DNA from 3 places in the Allobosea sp. 2RAB26 genome. Region 2 is predicted to be linked to each of the others. Evidence: predicted binding sites of a transcription regulator. Region 2 holds the regulator's gene; each other region holds the start of a gene.
The links. The regulator LexA, encoded in region 2, represses DNA repair genes until DNA is damaged. The targets are predictions, from matches to a motif close to TGTTCNNNNTGTGTTCNG.
Positions count from the first base shown of each region.

Region 1: the regulator LexA is predicted to act here: its motif matches at 2,122-2,139, upstream of AB4118_RS13550 (DNA recombination protein RmuC).
Region 3: the regulator LexA is predicted to act here: its motif matches at 1,569-1,586, upstream of recA (recombinase RecA).

Region 1 covers NZ_JBFRGS010000006.1:218,988-222,263, reverse strand. The annotation lists gene AB4118_RS13560 (ABC transporter ATP-binding protein) at 1-298, shown strand, start outside; gene AB4118_RS13555 (OsmC family protein) at 396-905, shown strand; gene AB4118_RS13550 (DNA recombination protein RmuC) at 906-2,090, opposite strand; gene AB4118_RS13545 (peptide deformylase) at 2,207-2,725, shown strand; gene fmt (methionyl-tRNA formyltransferase) at 2,761-3,276, shown strand, end outside.
Region 2 covers NZ_JBFRGS010000012.1:75,144-78,419, reverse strand. The annotation lists gene AB4118_RS22315 (ComEC/Rec2 family competence protein) at 1-1,620, shown strand, start outside; gene lexA (transcriptional repressor LexA) at 1,614-2,318, opposite strand; gene AB4118_RS22305 (molybdopterin molybdotransferase MoeA) at 2,400-3,276, opposite strand, start outside.
Region 3 covers NZ_JBFRGS010000010.1:157,034-160,309, reverse strand. The annotation lists gene alaS (alanine--tRNA ligase) at 1-217, opposite strand, end outside; gene recA (recombinase RecA) at 399-1,445, opposite strand; gene AB4118_RS20605 (hypothetical protein) at 1,612-2,091, opposite strand; gene cckA (cell cycle histidine kinase CckA) at 2,149-3,276, opposite strand, start outside.

The sequences.
Region 1 (3,276 bases), on a different contig from region 2:
GCGGGCAAGCCTGCACGGCCATCTGCTGGCGCTCTGGGAGGAGAGCCGGCCGACCGTCGTCATGGTCACCCATGATGTCGAGGAGGCGGTGACATTGGCAGATCGCATCATCGTCATGCAGCCCAACCCTGGCCGCATCTTCGATGAATTCGACAATCCTCTCGCCCGTCCGCGCGACAGACTCTCTCCAGCCTTCGAGGCGAGCAAACGCGAGGTCCTGCGCACTCTCGATCGTTCCCTCGCGAACGGAGAGCCGCATCAGCACAAGGCGGCCGAGACCGCAGGCATGTGGTGGTGAGGCGCGAGACGCCCATGCCGGGTTGGGGCTGGCCCCGCGTCGGCGACAGGCTTATCACGGCGGCACATCGCCGCTCGTCTGAAGAAGGTTGAGACCCATGGACGTCACCGCGCTTCGCGCCCTCCAGGCTCCGCTCAAGGACAAATACCGCGAGGCGCCCGACGCCGCGGTGATCACGCTGAAGGCCCGTGGCGAACTCGACGACCAGCATATCGCCTGCAAGGTCGAGACCGGCCGCGCGATCGCCCTGGCCGGGCTGCACCCGGCGACCGGCGGAACCGGTGCCGAGCTCTGCTCCGGCGACATGCTGCTTGAGGCGCTGGTCGCCTGCGCCGGCGTGACGCTGAAGGCGGTCGCGACCGCCCTTGAAATCGAACTGAAGAAGGGAACGGTCAGGGCCGAGGGCGATCTCGATTTCCGCGGCACGCTCGGCGTCGTCAAGGATGCGCCCGTCGGCTTCAAGGCGATCCGCCTGTCCTTCGATGTCGAGAGCGACGCCCCACAGGACAAGCTCGACACTCTGCTCAAGCTGACCGAGCGCTACTGCGTCGTCTTCCAGACGCTGAACGTCAAGCCGGAGCTTTCGGCCGTGCTCAACCGCGGCTGATCACTCGGCGGCCTTCAGCTCCAGCCCCTTGGCGAAGGGTAGCGACGGCTCGCTCTTCGCAGGCTCATCGAATTCGAGCGCGCCGATCTTGTCGCCGCGGCTGGTGATCTTGCCGGCCGAGGTGCGGATGCCGGCGACATCCTCCTGCGCCTGGCGAAAATGCTGGTCGAGCTTCTCGGCCCGCTCGCCGAGCCGGCGGACATCGGTCAGGAGCCTGCCAACCTCGGTCTGGATGACGCGAGCCTCCTCGCGCATGCGGGCATCGCGAATGAGCGACTGCATCAGCTGGATCGCCAGGGCGAGCAGGGACGGCGACACGACCATGACGCGGGCGCGATGGGCCTTCTGGATCACGTCGTCGAAATGCTCGTGCAGGTCGGCATAGATCGATTCCGACGGCACGAAGAGCAGGGCCATGTCCTGTGTCTCGCCGGGCACGAAATAGCGCTCGGCGATATCCTTGACGTGCTGGCCGACATCGCCGCGCACGCGCACGCCCGCTGCCTTCTTTGCCTCCTCGCCACGCGCTTCGCGCAGCATGGTGAAGCTCTCCAGCGGGAATTTGGCGTCGATGACGAGGCCGCGCCCGTCTCCTGGCAGGGTGACGAGGCAGTCCGGCCGGTTCCGGTTCGAGAGCGTCGGCTGGAACGAGAAGAAGGCGGCGGGCAGCCCGTCGCGGATGATCGCCTCCATCCGGCCCTGGCCATAGGCGCCACGTGCCTGCTTGTTGGAGAGCACGTCCTTGAGGGTCACCACTTCGCTGGTCAGGTCGGTCAGGTTCTTCTGGGCAGCGTCGATGACCGCAAGCCGTTCCTGCAGCTTGCCGAGGCTCTCCGTGGTCTGCTTGACGTTCTGCTCGAGCCCGGAGCCGACCTGCTGGCGCAGACCATCCATCCGCTCGGCGACGAGGCGGGCAAGGTCGGCCTGCCGCGTCGAGAGAATCTCGGCCATCGTCTGCATCCGGCCCGTCATCTCGGCTTGCATGCGGTTCATCTCGGCGACCTTGTCGTCCATCTCGCGGGCGCGTTCGGCAGCGATGACGGCCTCGATCGCTCGCCCGCGCGAACTGCGCCAGAGCGACAACGCGACGAGCACAAGCAGAAACAGGCTGCTACCGGCGAAGGCAAGCGCGGCCTCGCTCCAGCTGACCGGCCGCTCGAGCAGCGTGAAGGCAATTCCGTTCATGACGGCAGATTAGCCGATTCGCGTGCGCATGCCGAACGAAAGCGGAACGGTTTGACCACCCGCCAACAAGTGCTTATGTCCGCGGCGTCAGCAAGAAAAACCGGTTCGAGCGCCCTATGGCTATTCGCCCTCTCGTCATCCTGCCCGATTCAGTCCTGCGCCAGGTCTCGAAACCTGTCGAGGCCGTCACGCCCGAGATCAAGGCGCTCGCCGCCGACATGCTCGAGACCATGTATGACGCACCCGGCATCGGCCTGGCCGCGATCCAGATCGGCGTGCCGCTGCGCCTGCTGACGATCGACCTCGCCAAGCCGGAGGAGGAGAAGGCGCCGATGACCTTCATCAATCCGGAAATCACCTGGTCTTCCAAGGAGCTGAACATCCATGAGGAAGGCTGCCTTTCGATCCCCGAATATTACGAGGAGGTCGAGCGTCCGGCGCGGGTGAAGGTTCGCTATCTCGATCTCGACGGCAAGGTGCAGGACATCGAGGCGGACGGCCTGCTCGCCACCTGCCTCCAGCACGAGATCGACCATCTCAATGGCGTGCTCTTCATCGATCACCTGTCGCGGCTGAAGCGCGAGCGTGTCACCAAGCGTTTCGCCAAGGCGGCGCGTCGCGACAGCGCGGCCTGAATGATCCGTATCGATCAGAAAGCGGCGCTGTTCGCATGAGTTTGCGCGTCATCTTCATGGGCACGCCGGATTTCGCCGTGCCGACCCTGACCGAGATCATCGGCCAGGGCCACGAGGTTGTGAGTTGCTACACCCGCGCCCCGGCGCAGGCCGGTCGTGGTCTCGATCTGAAGCCGTCCCCGGTGCATCGCGCCGCCGAGCGCTTCGGCATTCCGGTGTTCACGCCGAAGACGTTGAAGACCGACGAAGCTGCCGAGGTGATCGCCTCGCATCAGGCCGACGTCGCGGTCGTCGTCGCCTATGGCATGATCCTGCCGCAGGCGATCCTTGATCTGCCGGAACTGGGCTGCCTCAACCTGCACGCGTCGCTTCTCCCGCGCTGGCGCGGCGCTGCCCCGATCCAGCGGGCCATCATGGCGGGCGATGCCGAGAGTGGCATCTGCGTCATGAAGATGGAGGCGGGGCTGGATACCGGCCCGGTCGGCATGGTCGAGAAGCTTGCGATCGGCCCCGATATGACGGCCGGCGAACTGCATGATCGGCTGGCTTCG
Region 2 (3,276 bases):
GGTGGCTACGACTTCGGGCGCGACGCCTTCTTCCGAGGGCTTGGTGCAGTCGGGACCATCCCCGGAAAGATCGCGCTCGCCCCACCACCCTCGCAGCCACCGCTCGAGCTTCAGATACGCGCGACGGTCGACCGGGCGCGCAATGCGCTGACGGAGCGCATCGCCGGGATCGGGGGAGGGCAGGCTGGCGCGATGGCGGCGTCGCTGGTTACTGGCAAGCGCGGCCTCATCACGGAGGCGACCAATATCGACCTGCGCGCGGCCGGAATCTATCATATCATCTCCATCTCGGGCCTTCACATGGTGCTGGCCTCCGCCACGATCTTCGGCCTGGTCCGTGGCCTGCTGGCGCTATCGCAAACGCTGGCATTGCGCTGGCCCATAAAGAAACTCGCCGCCCTGGCCGCGATGCTCGGCGCCACGGCCTATTGCATCTTCTCGGGAGCCGAGGTCGCGACGGTGCGCTCGCTGATCATGACATTGGTCATGCTCGGTGCGATCCTCGTCGATCGCCCGGCGCTCAGCATGCGCAATCTGGCTCTCGCTGCGATGATCGTTCTGCTGCGCGAGCCCGACGCGCTGCTTGGTCCAAGCTTCCAGATGTCCTTTGGCGCTGTCGCGGCGCTGATCGCCTTTGCCGAGCGCTGGGAGGATCGCGGCCAGTCCGAGGCGCCGGCGAACCTGCCTTGGCCGCTACGGCCGATCTGGATCGCGGTGGTCGGGCTCACGGTCACGACCGTGCTGGCGACGGTCGCAACCGCACCGTTCGGTGCCTATCACTTCCAGACCTTCAACCCCTTCGGTCTGCTCGGCAATGCGCTCGCCTTGCCCTTCGTTTCCCTGATCGTCATGCCTGCCGCTGTCTTCGGCGTGCTCGCCTATCCTTTCGGCCTGGATTGGCTGGCTTGGGCGCTCATGGGAGTCGCTTCGGATTATGTGCTGCAATCCGCGCGCTGGGTTGCGGGATTCGACCACTCCGCAGTGATCATTCCTGCATTCGGGGCCGCGGCGCTCGCATGCTTTGCCGCCGCGCTCCTCTGGATCACGCTCTGGACGACACCGCTGCGCTTCCTGGCCGTCGCCCCCCTGATCGCGGGACTGCTCGTGGCAGCGAAGCCCGACAGGCCCGACATCCTGATCGAACGCGATGGTTCCGGCATCCTGGTCCGCGGGGGCGATGGTCGCATGATCCTGGCGGGGCATCCGAGCCGCTTCGTGCTGCAGCAATGGCTGAACGCAGATGGCGACAATCGCCGGCCTGACGACAACAGCCTGCGGGAAGGCGCGGCCTGCGACACGTTGGGTTGTGTCGTCCGCAGCAAGGATGGACGAAGCGTTGCCTTTGCACGTGATCGCCTGGCCATCGTCGAGGACTGTCGGCGCGCCGATCTCGTCATCACGCCGATTCCGTGGAACGCTCCGTGCGCAGCACGACTGATCGACCGCAGGGCATTGTCGCGCCATGGCGCGACCGCCCTTGTCGGCAACAAGGGCGGCTGGCGTGCCCATCTATCAGAGCAGGATGGTGTCGATCGTCCCTGGAGCCGCAAGCGGGAGCGGCCTGCAAGCACGCCGGCTTTGCCGCTGGCGGCTGTCGAAGAACACGAGCCGCTTCAGTAGCGCCGCATCAGGTTGACCAGGCGGCCCTGAATCTTGACTCGGTCCGGTCCCAGCACCCTTGTCTCATAGGCGGGATTGGCAGCCTCGAGCGCGATCGAGGAGCCGCGCTTGCGCAGTCGCTTCAGCGTTGCTTCCTCGTCATCGATCAGAGCCACGACGATATCCCCGGTATTGGCCGTGTCCTGACGCTTGATCACCACCGTATCGCCGTCGAGAATGCCGGCTTCCACCATCGAGTCGCCGCGAACCTCGAGGGCAAAATGTTCACCGGGGCCAAGCATGTCGGCAGGTAGTGCCACGCTATGGCTGCGGCTCTGGATGGCGGAAATCGGTGTACCGGCGGCAATCCGCCCCATGACCGGAATCGCAACCGTGGAGCGCACATCTTCGTCCGGGGGCGGTGCGATCGGCCGGACCTTGCCAAGCCCCCCCTGGACGACGGAGGGGCTGAACCGTCCGCGCGTCGCCTGAGGGCCGCCGGCCCCTTCGGGCAGCTTTATGATCTCCAGCGCTCGGGCTCGATTGGGAAGGCGGCGAATGAACCCGCGCTCCTCCAGCGCCATGATCAGGCGATGGATACCGGACTTGGAGCGCAGATCGAGCGCGTCCTTCATCTCGTCGAAGGAGGGGGGCACCCCTGTCTCGCGCAGGCGTTCCTGGATGAAACGAAGCAGTTCGAACTGTTTGCGTGTCAGCATGGTTCCCGCCGGCGCTCTTTGTATGGAATCGAAACAAAGCACGAACACCATACAGGTTCGCGTTGTGTTCCGCAAGCGCGCTCAGCGTAGGCGGATGATCCGGCAGTTGTCGCCTTTGTTTGCCGGCGCAGCAAACGATTCGCGAATGAGCAGCGCGTCGGCGCGGGCAAGAGTGGCCAGCATCGATGAATCCTGCTTGGCGAAGGGCGTTGCCAGCCATCCTTCCGGAGTGAGCGTCAGTTCCGACCTCATATAGTCCCGCCGCTCATCATTTGCCGGCAAATTTCTTCCGACGATTGCAGGCTCACTCAGATCGCGTTCGGGTTCCGGTACGCCCAGGAGGGTCCTGAGCAGCGGTACGACGAAGAGATGCCCGCAGACGATGGACGAGACGGGGTTTCCGGGCAGGCCGAGCGCGACCATGCGGCCGAGGCGGCCCATCATCATCGGCTTGCCCGGCCGCATGGCGATCTTCCAGAAGCCGAGCGCCATGCCTTGACCGATCAACGCTGCCTGGACGAGATCGTGCTCACCTACCGAGGCTCCTCCGAGGGTGATCAGCACATCGGCATCGGCCTTTCGTGCCTGGCCAATCTTGTCGGCGAGATCGGCATGATCATCGCGGGCAATCCCGAGATCGAGCGCCGTGCCGCCGGCCTGCTCGACCAGCGCGGCGAGCGCAAAACTGTTGGACGCGACGATTTGGTCGGGTCCAACCGGCTCGCCGGGCTGGACAAGTTCGTCGCCGGTCGCGAGGATCGCGACCAGTGGCTTGCGACGCACAGTGAGCATGGGGTGGCCCATGGCTGCCGCGAGGCCGAGGCTCGCACTGTCGAGCCGGCTGCCGGCGAGAAGCAACACTTCGCCCTCGGAGAAGTCCAATCCTGCCTGACGAACGAACTTGCCGCGCTCGGCGCCCTCGCGCACGCGGATCGTCGCAGTGCCGACGCCGTCCGCA
Region 3 (3,276 bases), on a different contig from region 2:
TGCCGCCGGCGCGCACGCATTTCTGCGCCGACGTGGCGCGCTGGTAGGAGCGCTTTTCCTGTCCGGTGAAGACGTTCTTGAATTGCACCATGCCTGAATTTGCGAACATCAGCGTCGGGTCGTTGCGTGGCACGAGCGGGCTCGACGGCACCACCTCATGGCCGTTCGACTTGAAATAATCGAGGAAGGTGGACCTGATTTCGTTGACGCCGCTCATCGCAATTCGAACTCTGCTTCAGGATGGGTGGCCGGGCGGGCCTGCTGGTTGGGATCGGTTCTAGTCAGCGGCTTTGCACCTGTCCAGAATTCCCGTGACAAGGCCTTGGCGCATAAAAGAAACGGGCGGCCCCGAAAGGCCGCCCGACGAAAATACCCTGCCGCCGACGCGGAGATGAGGCTCAGGCGTCGCCCTCGTCGAGATCATCGTCGGTAGGTGTCGCCTCATCGAGGATGCGATCGGCAACGAGGCCTGAATTCTGCCGGATCGTGGCCTCGATGCGCGCCGCGACGTCCGGATTGGCCTTGAGGAAGGATTTGGCGTTCTCGCGGCCCTGGCCGAGGCGCTGGCTGTCGAAGGAGAACCAGGCTCCGGCCTTCTCGACCATCCCGGCCTTGACGCCGAGGTCGATCAGCTCACCGACCTTCGAGATGCCCTCGCCGAACATGATGTCGAACTCGACCTGCTTGAAGGGCGGCGCCACCTTGTTCTTGACGACCTTGACGCGGACCTGGTTGCCGGTGGCCTCGTCGCGCTCCTTCAGCGTCGAGACGCGGCGAATGTCGAGGCGCACGGAGGCGTAGAATTTCAGGGCATTGCCGCCGGTCGTGGTCTCGGGCGAGCCATACATCACGCCGATCTTCATGCGGATCTGGTTGATGAAGATGACCATGCAGTTCGAACGCGAGATCGACGCGGTGAGCTTGCGCAAGGCCTGGCTCATCAGGCGCGCCTGGAGGCCGGGCTGAACATCGCCCATCTCGCCTTCGATCTCGGCGCGGGGCGTAAGGGCCGCAACGGAGTCGACCACCAGCACGTCGATGGCGCCGGAGCGAACCAGGGTGTCGGTGATCTCGAGCGCCTGCTCGCCGGTATCGGGCTGCGAGATCAGGAGGTCGTCGAGATTGACGCCGAGCTTGCGGGCATAGACCGGATCGAGCGCGTGCTCGGCATCGACGAAGGCGCAAACGCCGCCCTTCTTCTGGGCTTCGGCAATAGTGTGGAGCGCAAGCGTGGTCTTGCCGGAGGATTCAGGTCCGTAGATCTCGATGACGCGGCCCCTGGGGAGCCCGCCGACGCCGAGCGCGATATCGAGCCCGAGCGAGCCGGTCGAGATGGTCTCGATCTCGATCGCCTGCTGGTTCTTGCCCAGGCGCATGATCGAGCCCTTGCCGAAAGCCCGTTCGATCTGCGAGAGCGCCGCATCGAGCGCCTTAGCCTTGTCCATCGAAGAGCCTTCCACGAGCCGGAGATTTGCCTGATTCACAACGTGCGCTCCTTATGGCAGGGGCGCGATCACTTCTCAATGTGCGCCGTGAGCAAATATGGTCACGGTTTGTTCCTGTCTTCAAGTTCTTTTTTTGTTCTCATTCATCGCCTCCCTGCAGAGCTGTTCAAGCCCGGCTGTCGCCCTTCGCTTGCATGGCCCGGATCTGCATCGCGTTGCCGAGCCGCTCCAGCTCCAGGGTGTAGCAGTAGAGCGCGAAGATGACGGCGATGAGGAGCGCCCCGCGCCAGCTCAGATCGAGATAGCCAAGATCGAGCTCCGGGACGTGCCGGAGATAATAGAGCGAGAACAGAGCGCCGCCGAAGATGAAGCCGATCCGGGCTGCGAAGGAGACGAAGTGGCCGATCACCAGGCCGCCATAGGTGGCGGGGATGGTCACATGACGCAGGCGCCACCAGTAGCAGGCCTGGCCGATCAGGACCGCGAGCGCGGTCTGCAACGCGCTGCCGCGAGTGGCAGTCATGATCGTTCCGATATTGTCGATCAGCAGGAGGAAAATGCCCCGCACATTGGCGAGCACGACGATCGCACACAGGGTCTGGGCGAGAAGCAGGATCAGGTATCTGCGTGAGTTCCCGTCCGACATCGCGCTGCCCGCATCGTTCGTGGACGCCGCGCCTCGCTACCTGCGCGGCCTCGCGCCTCAGCTCATCGCGGCCTTCACTGTCTCGACCAGCTGCTTCATCGTGAAAGGCTTGGGCAGGAAGTGGAACTGCTCGCCTTCCGGCAGGTTCTTGCGGAAGGCCTCCTCCGCGTAGCCGGAGACGAAGACGACCTTGGTGGCCGGGTTGCGCTGACGTAGCTCGCCAAGCAGGGTCGGGCCGTCCATCTCGGGCATGACCACGTCGGAGACGACGAGGTCGATCTTGCCGTCATGCTTGAGGAAGATATCGAGCGCCTCCACGCCCGAGGCCGCTTCGTGCACGGTATAGCCGCGCGAGATCAGCATGCGGGCATTGAGCGCACGCACCGCGTCCTCGTCTTCGACCAGCAGGATGACGCCGGCGCCGGTATGATCGGCTGCGACCTTCTTGGGCGCTTCCTTGGCGGCGTTGTCGGCGGCGATCTCCTCTTCCGTCGGCACGTGACGCGGCAGGAAGATGCGGAAGGTCGTGCCCTTGCCGAGGGTCGAATCGACGAAGACGAAGCCACCGGTCTGTTTGACGATGCCATAGACCATGGAAAGGCCGAGGCCCGTGCCCTTGCCGACCTCCTTGGTGGTGAAGAAGGGCTCGAAGATCTTGTCGAGATGTTCGGCCGGGATGCCGGTGCCGCTGTCTTCGACTTCGAGCATGACATAGTCCGCGGTGGGCAGGGCCTGATGGCCGAACCCGGCGCATTCCTCCGCTGCGACGTTGCGCGTGCGGACCTGCAGCTTGCCGCCGTCCTGCATGGCATCGCGCGCATTGACCGCGAGATTGACGATGACCTGTTCGAGCTGACCGAGATCGGCCTTGACCGACCAGAGGTCGCGGCCCTGGCGAATGTCGAGCGAGACCTTGTCGGCGACGACGCGCTTCAGCATCAGCGAGAGATCGGAGAGCACATCGCCGAGCTCGAGCACCTGCGGGCGCAGCGTCTGGCGGCGCGAGAAGGCGAGCAACTGCCGGACCAGCGAGGCCGCCCGGTAGGCGTTCTGCTTGATCTGCATGATGTCCGGGAAGGACGGGTCGGTCGGCTTGTGGCTGGCGAGCAGGAACTCGGACGCGTTGATGATGACCTGGAGCACGTTGTTGAAATCGTGCGCGATGCCGCCGGCGAGCTGGCCGAC